2 regions of the Mycobacterium parmense genome follow, and region 1 is predicted to be linked to the other one. Evidence: riboswitches for the same ligand, from Rfam matches in the RefSeq annotation. Region 1 holds a riboswitch; the other holds the start of a gene.
The links. Region 1 has a riboswitch for cobalamin ahead of G6N48_RS19910 (PPE family protein). Riboswitches for the same ligand answer to the same signal wherever they lie in the genome.

Region 1 (4,521 bases):
CTGACGTGGCGGCGGTATTGATCGCGGAAGCGACACCCGATGCATGATGGGTTGCCGCCAGGGTCGTCCATGCGGTCTCGTTGGCCAGGTGTGTGCCCACCCCGGCTCCGGCCCCGCCCTTGAGCAACAGATCGTTCTCTTCAGGTGTACGGGCTGCCCACCCCGGATCAGCCATGCGTACTGCCCCCTCTAAAGCCCAAACGTCAACGTTCGCAACGTCTCGGTCGCGCCATACACGCCTGCGGCCATGCCCTGGGCGCCGGCGAACAGGCCCCGCTGCGCCGCGTGCTCCGAGACCACCCCCAGATAGCTGCCACCGCAGGCATTGAGCGCCGCCGCGAACATCGCCGAGTCCGGGTCGGCACCCATCGGCGTGACCCCCAGCAGCGCCGGCGCAGCGGCCGACGCGGCGGCCTGAGTCTCTGCGCTGATCGCCGATTCCGCGCCCGACGACGCCAAAACGGCTTCTGGCTGCACAGACAGAACCATGATTCCCTCCGATATGCCCCTGATCAGGACCTAGATGGAGCATTAGTGTAGTGCGCCCGCGGCGATCGCGTTTTCGGTCGCAAAAATTAGGACCGCGGGTACACGATTTCGATCACGAAATCCCGTCGGCAATCGTTGCCCAGACTCATCGGGTCGCTCGAAGCAGCGCCGGCGGGAACGGCCTGAGCTGGACTTGTGCCGGGAACAATCGCCGCGCCGGTAACCCGGCGGCATTAACTGAACCGATCACAAGCGAAATTTGCGCACCGGTGCGGGTGCACCAAGATCGACCGATACCGGTCGCGGCGTCGCTCACCCGCGCGGCGCTTCATGCTTCAGCCCGGGCCATTTCCATTCGGCCGGGCCGGCCATTCTTCGAATTACAACCCTGCGGTTCGACCGTTGGGCAGCGCGGTCGGCTTCCGGCCGTCCCGTCCGCTTGGAGGGCGCCGTGCCCGCTTGAGCGCACCGCGAAGCGGGTAATGAACCCCTAAGACGTAGTTGAGGGTGAGGATTGCCATGAGGTCCGAAGTCAAAGGGTGGCTCGCACTCCTTGGCGGCGCAGGAGTGCTGGTCCTCGCAATCGTGAGCGGTGCGGGCGCCGAGAATCCGGCGATCGGTCCGTCGATCACACCGGTGGCGAGCAGTTCGCCCGCACCGCCGCCGCCGGCTGCGGGGATCGGCGGCGCGGGCAGCGGCGGCTGACCGCCGTTCGGGTCGCTGCGCGGCCGACCCGGCCCGAACTTTGGCGCAAGGCATGCCATTTCGCGAGGGGGTCGGCGGAAACCGTTTGTAACTCTCGCGTAAACCGTGTATTTTGAGCTTCGCAGCCAGTTTGCTGAGATCGACAGATCTGAGCACCGAGCGGCGCATCGCTTCCACGGGATGGGCCGCGAGAGGGAACCCGGTGTGAATCCGGGACTGTCCCGCAGCGGTATCCGGGAACGACCGCCGTCATCGGCACTGGGAACAGCGAAGCCCGCTGATCCCGGGAAGCGACGGCCAGTAGATGCACCGAAAGCGGTGCGCGCCCGGGAGTCCGAAGACCTGCTGGCCGTGCCGGACACACCGTGTCCGGCGGCGCATCGCCCCGCGGATTGGGCGGATGTCCGGGTGCAGTGAGCGAGCTGGGCACTACCGCCGCCGCTCACACCTTGGCGACCGTCCGACGGCGATGAGCATGTCATCGGCATGGAGGACGCACTATGCGCAGTCGCCAGCACTGGTCAACTCCTGACAGGTGCCGCGCCGGCCCCGGCGGCTGAAATCTGTTGTGAATCACTAACAGCGAACCGGTAACACCGATCGGGTTTTCACCGGCAGATCACGCACGCCCGCCAAAGCTCCACTCGGGCAATCTCATACTCATAGTCAGCGGGCGGCTTTGCGCTGCCCAGCTTCCGCTGTCAAGGAGACAAATCGTGTCCGACAACGCTTCTCAACCAGTTCGTCACGTCGTCAACAGCGTGCGGCGATGAGCGACTTCGCCTCGCTGCCACCGGAGGTCAACTCCGCCCGCATGTACCTTGGACCGGGTTCCACACCCATGCTGGTCGCCGCCGCGGCCTGGAACGGCCTGGGCGCCGAATTACGATCGGCCGCATCGTCTTACGGCTCGATTCTCGGTGTCCTGACCGGCGAGCAGTGGCACGGCCCGGCGTCGGCCGCCATGGCGGCCGCGGCCCTTCCCTATGTCGTGTGGATGAGTGACGCCGCCACCCGGGCAGAGCACACCGCATCACAGGCCGAATCCGCGGCCGCGGCCTACGAAGCCGCGTTCGCCGCCACCGTGCCCCCGCCGGTGGTTGCCCAGAACCGGGTCCGGATGGCGGCATTGGTCGCCACCAACATCCTGGGCCAGAACACTGCGGCCATCGCCGCCACCGAAACGCAGTACGCCGAGATGTGGGCCCAGGACGCCGCGGCAATGTACGGCTATGCCGGCTCGTCTGCAGCCGCCACCCGGCTCGCCGAGTTCACCCTGCCGCAGCCGACCACCAGCCCGACCGGGCTCACCGCGCAGTCCGCGGCCGTCGCCGAACAGTCGACGCTGAGTCAGATGGTGGCCGCGGTGCCGACGTCCCTGCAGAGGATGGCGTACCCCGCCTCGGCGGCGCCGAGGACGCAAGCCGTGGATATCCTCCGCCTCCTGCTGACCGGGTCCGGGTCGGGCAACGACGCGCTCGACGGCTTCTGGAACACCTGGGGACCCAACGGCAACATTTGGAACACCGTGTTCTCGTCGGGGTTCTACATGCCGAGCAACACCCTGGCGCCGTTCCTGGGCCTGACCGGCGGCGAGGCCAGTGGCCAGACGGCCGCCGCGGCAGGTGAGGCCGCGGCCGGGGCGGCCGGCGAGGAGGTGGCGGGCCCGGTCGTCGGCATCGCAGGTCCGGGACCGGCGTTCGCGGCCGGACTGGGCCAAGCCGCCACGCTGGGACCGCTCTCGGTGCCCCCGAGTTGGACCGCGTCCGCGCCGCTGTCCGGACCGCTGGCGTCGAGCCTGGGCGGTACTCCGATGGTGGCCCCGCCTCCGGCCATGGCGGCGGGCCTGCCCGGAGTTCCGCTGGGCGGCGGGGCGGCCGGTCAGGGCTACGGGCGCGCCGTACCGCAGTACGGATTCCGCCCGACCTTCGTCGCACGCCCGCCGGCAGCGGGATAGCAAGGGGGTGCCGCGCCGTACCGTCGGCGTTACAGTACGTGTCGTGGACGTAACGGACGGCAAACATGGATGACGGCGGTACAACCGTGACCGGGCAGCGTGCCCTGGTCATGGGCGCGAGCGGCAACGTGGGGGCGGCCGTCACCCGCCGACTCGTTTCCGGCGGCGCCGACGTCCGGGTCCTGTTGCGAAAGTCGAGCGCTACCAGAGGAATCGACGGCCTGGACGTCCAGCGCTGTTACGGTGACATCTTCGACACCTCCGCAGTGGCCGCCGCCATGACCGACCGCGACGTCGTCTACTACTGCGTCGTCGACACCAGGGCGGAACTGCGTGACCCCGCACCGCTGTTCGAGACCAACGTCAAGGGCCTGCGCAACGTCCTCGAGGTGGCGGCGAAGGCCGACCTGAAGCGATTTGTCTTTCTGAGCACCATCGGCGCCATCGCGATCGGCACCGACGGTGCGACCGTCGACGAGGACACTCCCTTCAACTGGGCCGACCGGGGCGGCAACTACATCGAATCTCGCCGCCAGGCAGAAGATCTGGTCTTCTCCTACGTCGCGGAGCGCGGGTTACCGGCGGTGGTCACCAACGTCTCCAATCCCTACGGTCCGCCCGATTGGCAGCCGCGGCAGGGGATCTTCGTCCAGCTCGCGGCGCTCGGGAAGATGCCGTTCTACATCCGCGGCGTCGGCGCCGAGGTCGTCGGCATCGACGATGTCGCCGACGCGTTGGTCCTTGCGGCCGAACGCGGCCGGGTCGGCGAGCGCTACATCGTCTCCGAGCGGTACATGACGCAGCGGGAGCTGGTGACGTGCGCCGCACAGGCCGTCGGTGCGCGCCCGCCGCGGATCGGGATCCCGATGGCGCTCGTGTACGCGCTCGCCCGGTTCGGCGACGTCGTGCGCCCTTTGCTGCGGCGCGACTTGCCCATCAGCACGCAGAGCGCGCGGCTCATCGCACTGACCTCGCCGGCCAGCCACGACAAGGCCACCCGCGAACTCGGCTGGCACCCCGCGCCCACCGAGGAGTCGATCCGGCGCGCGGCCCACGTTTATGTCGACCGAAGTGCCGCGAAAACCGTTGTGTGAGAAGCTGCCCCAGTTCTACATCGCAAACGTGATATAACGTCGTCCATGAAGAGGCGACCCGGCGTCGACAGCGCCAACACGATCTTCGAGATGATCGACACCGGGACCGATTTGACCTGGCGTTACCTGTTGCCCAACCGACGGGATCTGAGCCCCAGCGCCGCGCTGGTGCTCAACCGGGTCCACCGCGAAGGCCCGATGCGGCTGACGGCGCTGGCCGCGGCCGAGGACACCAGCCAGCCCGCCATGACGCAGTTGGTGCAGCGGATGGAACGC
Region 2 (4,521 bases), 350 kb from region 1:
GTGGCGACGGGGGCGTCGTTGCTGGAATTCGAGGTTGTGCTCGACGTTGCCGGGAGCAAGTAAGCAAGCGGGCAGGCGCTCGGCCCGTCACCGCGCCGTTGCGTTGAGCGCCGCCGCCGCACTCGTGGTGAGCTTCGCCCCGGCCTGCGCGTCCGCCCCTTCCCCCCAGGCCAAGGCGGCGAACCCGGGGCGGGCCATCGACACCCGCACGCCGCCGGGGCTGCGGGCCCAGCAGACCCTGGACATGCTGAACTCGGACTGGCCCATCGGCCCGGTCGGGGTCGGCACCCTGGCCGCGCCCGAGCAGGTCGACTCGGTGCAGACCACCATGGAGTCGCTCTGGTGGGACCGCCCGTTCACCCTGGCCGGCGTCGACATCAGCGCGAGTGTGGCCACGCTGCACCTGGTCTCGTCTTACGGCGCGCGCCAAGACATCCGGATCCACACCGACGACCAGGGCCGGGTCGACCGGTTCGGCCTGGAGACCCGCGCACCGACGATCAGCTCGTGGCAGGACGTCGACACGGTCCTGACCAGGACCGGCGCCCGCTACTCCTACCAGGTCGCCAAGGTCGACGACGGTCGCTGCGACCGCGTGGCCGGCACCAACACCGGCGAATCCCTGCCGCTGGCATCGATCTTCAAGTTGTACGTGCTGCACGCCCTCGCGGGCGCGATCAGAAACGGGACCGTCTCCTGGGACGACCAGTTGACCGTCACCGACAAGAGCCGCGCGGTGGGCTCCTCCGGCCTCGATGTGACTCCCGGAGCGCATGTTTCGGTGCGCACGGCCGCCGAGAAGATGATCGCCACCAGCGACAACATGGCGACCGACCTGCTGATCGGGCGGTTGGGCCCGCCGGCGATCGTGCAGGCGCTCGTGACCGCTGGCCACCACGATCCGGGCAGCATGACGCCCTTCCCCACCATGTACGAGTTGTTCTCCGTCGGCTGGGGCAAACCGGACCTGCGCAGCCAGTGGGCGAACGGGTCGCCGCAGGTGCGCGCCCGGCTACTGGAGCAGGCGAACTCGACACCCTACGAACCCGATCCGACCCGCGCCCACTCGCCGGCGTCCTCGTACGGCGCGGAGTGGTACGGCAACGCCGAGGACATCTGCAAGGTCCACGTTGCGCTGCAGGCCGACGCGGTCGGCGCCGCGGCGCCGGTCAGACAGATTCTCTCGGCAGTTTCCGGCATCCAGCTGGACCGCAAGGTCTGGCCCTACATCGGCGCCAAAGCCGGTGGCCTGCCGGGTGATCTGACGTTCAGCTGGTACGCCGTCGACAAGACGCAGCAGCCGTGGGTGGTCAGCTTCCAGCTGAACTGGCCGCGCGATCACGGGCCGACCGTGACCGGCTGGATGCTGCAGGTCGCCAGGCAGGTCTTCGCGCTGATCGCGCCCCGGTAGCCGTCACAGCCGCAGCGTCCAGCCGCCCCGCCGGTGGTGCATGGTGACGTGACTCGCCGGTGCGACGTCCATGCGCCAGAACGACTCCGCGGGCATGCGCAGGGCGTGCAGGACCGCGGCGCGGATGACCGCCGGGTGAGTGACGGCGACCGTGCGCGACGGGTCACCCGTCAACAGCTCAAGCCAGTCCGCCACCCGCGCAACGAGGTCGGCGATGGACTCACCGCCGTGCGGCGCCTGGCGGGGGTCGGTCAGCCACGTGCGCAGCGCCTCGGGGGGCACGCCTTGCGTCGGCTTGCCGCGCCATCGGCGGCAGTCCAGGTCTGCAAGCCGCGGCTCGATCGCCGGGCGCAGACCGAGCAGCTCGGCGGTCTGCCTGGCACGAAGCTCGGGCGCGCAGAGCGGCCGCCCATCGCCGCGGAGGTCGAGGCGACCGGTCTGACGGCGGCCGAAGTCGTTGAGCGGCTCGTCATCGGGAAAGCAGCCCGCCGCCATTGCGGGGGTCATGGCGTGCGCCACCAGGGTCAGGCGCAGGACCTCACTCACGCCCCGGCGCCCGGCGTCCCGCCGCCGTGCACCCGCGGCCGCAGCAGCCGGCCGGCGAGCGTCGCGAAGACCACACCGATGCTCACCCACAGCACGAGCTGGGTGGCCAGCGATACCAGCCTGAATTCGTAGAGCACGTCGGCCGGGAACCCCGGGTAGACGATCGCGCCCGCCGCGTCGCGCATCGGCGCGGGCGTCTCGTCGACCCCGGGCAGCAGCAGCATCACCACGGCGACCGCCGCGAGATAGGCCCCCGCCGCCAGCACGGCCGAATTCCAGCCACCGAGCCGGCTCGCGAGCGTCCCCGCCAGCCGGACGGCGGCGATGGCCAGCAGCACCGAGGCCAGGACCATCACCACATACCAGCCGGTGCGCTCTTCGATCGTGTCCGCCTGACCCACCGCCGGCGGATTCGGCGGGTACTTCACGAACGGCACCAGGTACGCCGCGGCGAATGCCGCGGCGGCCAGCAGGACCGAAAGAAGGCGTGGCTCCACGGTTTTGACGCGCGCGGACACCACACAGAACAGCACCGCGAAGAGTGCGCCCACGGCGACGCCGAAGATCAGGACGCCGAACCCCAGCCCGGGGTTGGCCTGCACCCCGCGGCTGAACAACTCGGCCCCGTGCGCGTGCACCCCGTGCGCGTCCTCGACGTCGGCCCGGCCGTCCTCGTAGGCGATCGCGCGCCCGATGACGGGTTCGGCGCACAGCCGGGCGAACAGGAACGCCGGCACCGCGCCGGCGGCGCCCGCCAGGAGGCCGCGCGCTATCAGCGGCTTCTCCACGCGGTCAGTGGCAGGGGAAGCCGAGCAGGTGGCGCGCGTCGTGGACGAACTCGTGCACGTGGGAGTCGTTGCCGAACAGCGACACCGCGCCCTGGTCGATGCCAACGAAGTACAGCGCCAGCAGTGCCAGGAAGACGGTCGCCGCCAGCCACAGCGCCGAGCTTGCCGCCGACAGGTCTACCGGCCGGGTGCGGCCCGCGGTCTTGAGGGGATTGGTCACGGTCGACTCCTTCTGGGGATTGCGCGGCCCCATGGGGGATGACGAGCTCAGGTCTGACTTTGACAGTGGCGCGACCGTTCTGGAATTTCACCAGGATTCCGTTACCCGTCGATAACGAACGTCAGTGTAAACCCCTACGCGGGGCCGCTGTAGCGCAGCTGGCTCGCGGTGTATTTCGCGGCGTCGGTGACCGGGGTCGCCTGGACGGCCGTCCCGTACGCGCAGATCTCGGTCCACACGTCGCCGATGTCGGTGGTGTCGAACCGCATCGCGACAACCGCGTTGGCGCCGCGATTGCGGGCCTCGACCATCAGCCGGTCCACGGCCTCGTTGCGGCCGTCGGCGAGATTCTGGGTCATGTCCTGCAATTCGCCGCCGAAGATCGACCGGATGTTGGCGCCCAGCTGCGAAAGCGCGTTTCGCGAGCGCACCGCCAGCCCGAACACCTCGCCGTACACCCGGCGGATCTCCCACCCCGGAAGATCGTTGGTGGTGACGATCAGCACGAGCGGAACCCCCTGAACACAGCGAAACGGGCGGCCAGTCCGTCAAAGACTAGCCGCCCGTTTCGGGTAACCCCTATTGCGTGTCCGGGGCGGCGTGCGCTCCGGCTTTGGCCAGGTCCGGCTCGTTCGGCGGCTTGCGGGTGCCGGTGAAGGTGAACACCGCATCCTCGCCCGAACCCTCGCCGTCCCAGTTGTCGACGTCGACCGTGACGACCTGTCCGGGCCCGACTTCCTCGAAGAGGATCTTCTCGGACAGCTGGTCCTCGATCTCGCGCTGGATGGTCCGCCGCAGCGGGCGGGCGCCCAACACCGGGTCGAAGCCGCGCTTGGCCAGCAACGACTTCGCCTTGTCGGTCAGCTCCAGGGCCATGTCCTTGCCCTTGAGCTGGTTGGCGACCCGGCCGATCATGAGGTCGACCATCTGGATGATCTCGTCCTTGGTCAGCTGGTGGAAGACGATGATGTCGTCGATGCGGTTGAGGAACTCCGGCCGGAAGTGCTTCTTGAGCTCGTCGTTGACCTTCTGCTTCATCCGCTCGTAGTTGTTCTCACCGCCGCCCTGGGTGAAGCCCAGTCCCACCGGCTTGGAGATGTCGCCGGTGCCGAGGTTGGACGTGAAGATCAGCACGGTGTTCTTGAAGTCGACCGTGCGGCCCTGGCCGTCGGTCAGGCGGCCGTCCTCGAGCACCTGCAACAGGCTGTTGTAGATCTCCTGGTGCGCCTTCTCGATCTCGTCGAACAGCACCACCGAGAACGGCTTGCGCCGCACCTTCTCGGTGAGCTGGCCGCCCTCCTCGTAGCCGACATACCCCGGCGGGGCGCCGAACAGCCGCGACGCGGTGAACCGGTCGTGGAACTCGCCCATGTCGATCTGGATGAGCGCGTCGTCGTCGCCGAACAGGAAGTTCGCCAGCGCCTTGGACAGCTCGGTCTTACCGACACCGGACGGGCCGGCGAAGATGAACGAGCCCGACGGCCGCTTGGGGTCCTTCAACCCGGCGCGGGTGCGGCGGATCGCCTTGGAGACGGCCTTGACGGCGTCCTCCTGGC

Region 2: another riboswitch for cobalamin. It lies ahead of G6N48_RS21585 (CbtB domain-containing protein); the one in region 1 lies ahead of G6N48_RS19910 (PPE family protein).

What each region holds. Positions count from the first base shown of each region.
Region 1 covers NZ_AP022614.1:4,314,014-4,318,534, reverse strand. Annotated here, with positions in the region: gene G6N48_RS19925 (PPE family protein) at 1-175, opposite strand, end outside; gene G6N48_RS19920 (PE domain-containing protein) at 190-489, opposite strand; gene G6N48_RS19915 (hypothetical protein) at 1,009-1,194, shown strand; cobalamin riboswitch at 1,335-1,558, shown strand; gene G6N48_RS19910 (PPE family protein) at 1,964-3,151, shown strand; gene G6N48_RS19905 (NAD-dependent epimerase/dehydratase family protein) at 3,217-4,245, shown strand; gene G6N48_RS19900 (MarR family transcriptional regulator) at 4,291-4,521, shown strand, end outside.
Region 2 covers NZ_AP022614.1:4,659,097-4,663,617, reverse strand. Annotated here, with positions in the region: gene mhuD (mycobilin-forming heme oxygenase MhuD) at 1-63, shown strand, start outside; gene G6N48_RS21600 (Cpe/LpqF family protein) at 47-1,411, shown strand; gene G6N48_RS21595 (histidine phosphatase family protein) at 1,415-1,957, opposite strand; gene G6N48_RS21590 (CbtA family protein) at 1,954-2,745, opposite strand; gene G6N48_RS21585 (CbtB domain-containing protein) at 2,750-2,920, opposite strand; cobalamin riboswitch at 2,899-3,106, opposite strand; gene G6N48_RS21580 (YbjQ family protein) at 3,100-3,471, opposite strand; gene clpC1 (ATP-dependent protease ATP-binding subunit ClpC) at 3,545-4,521, opposite strand, start outside.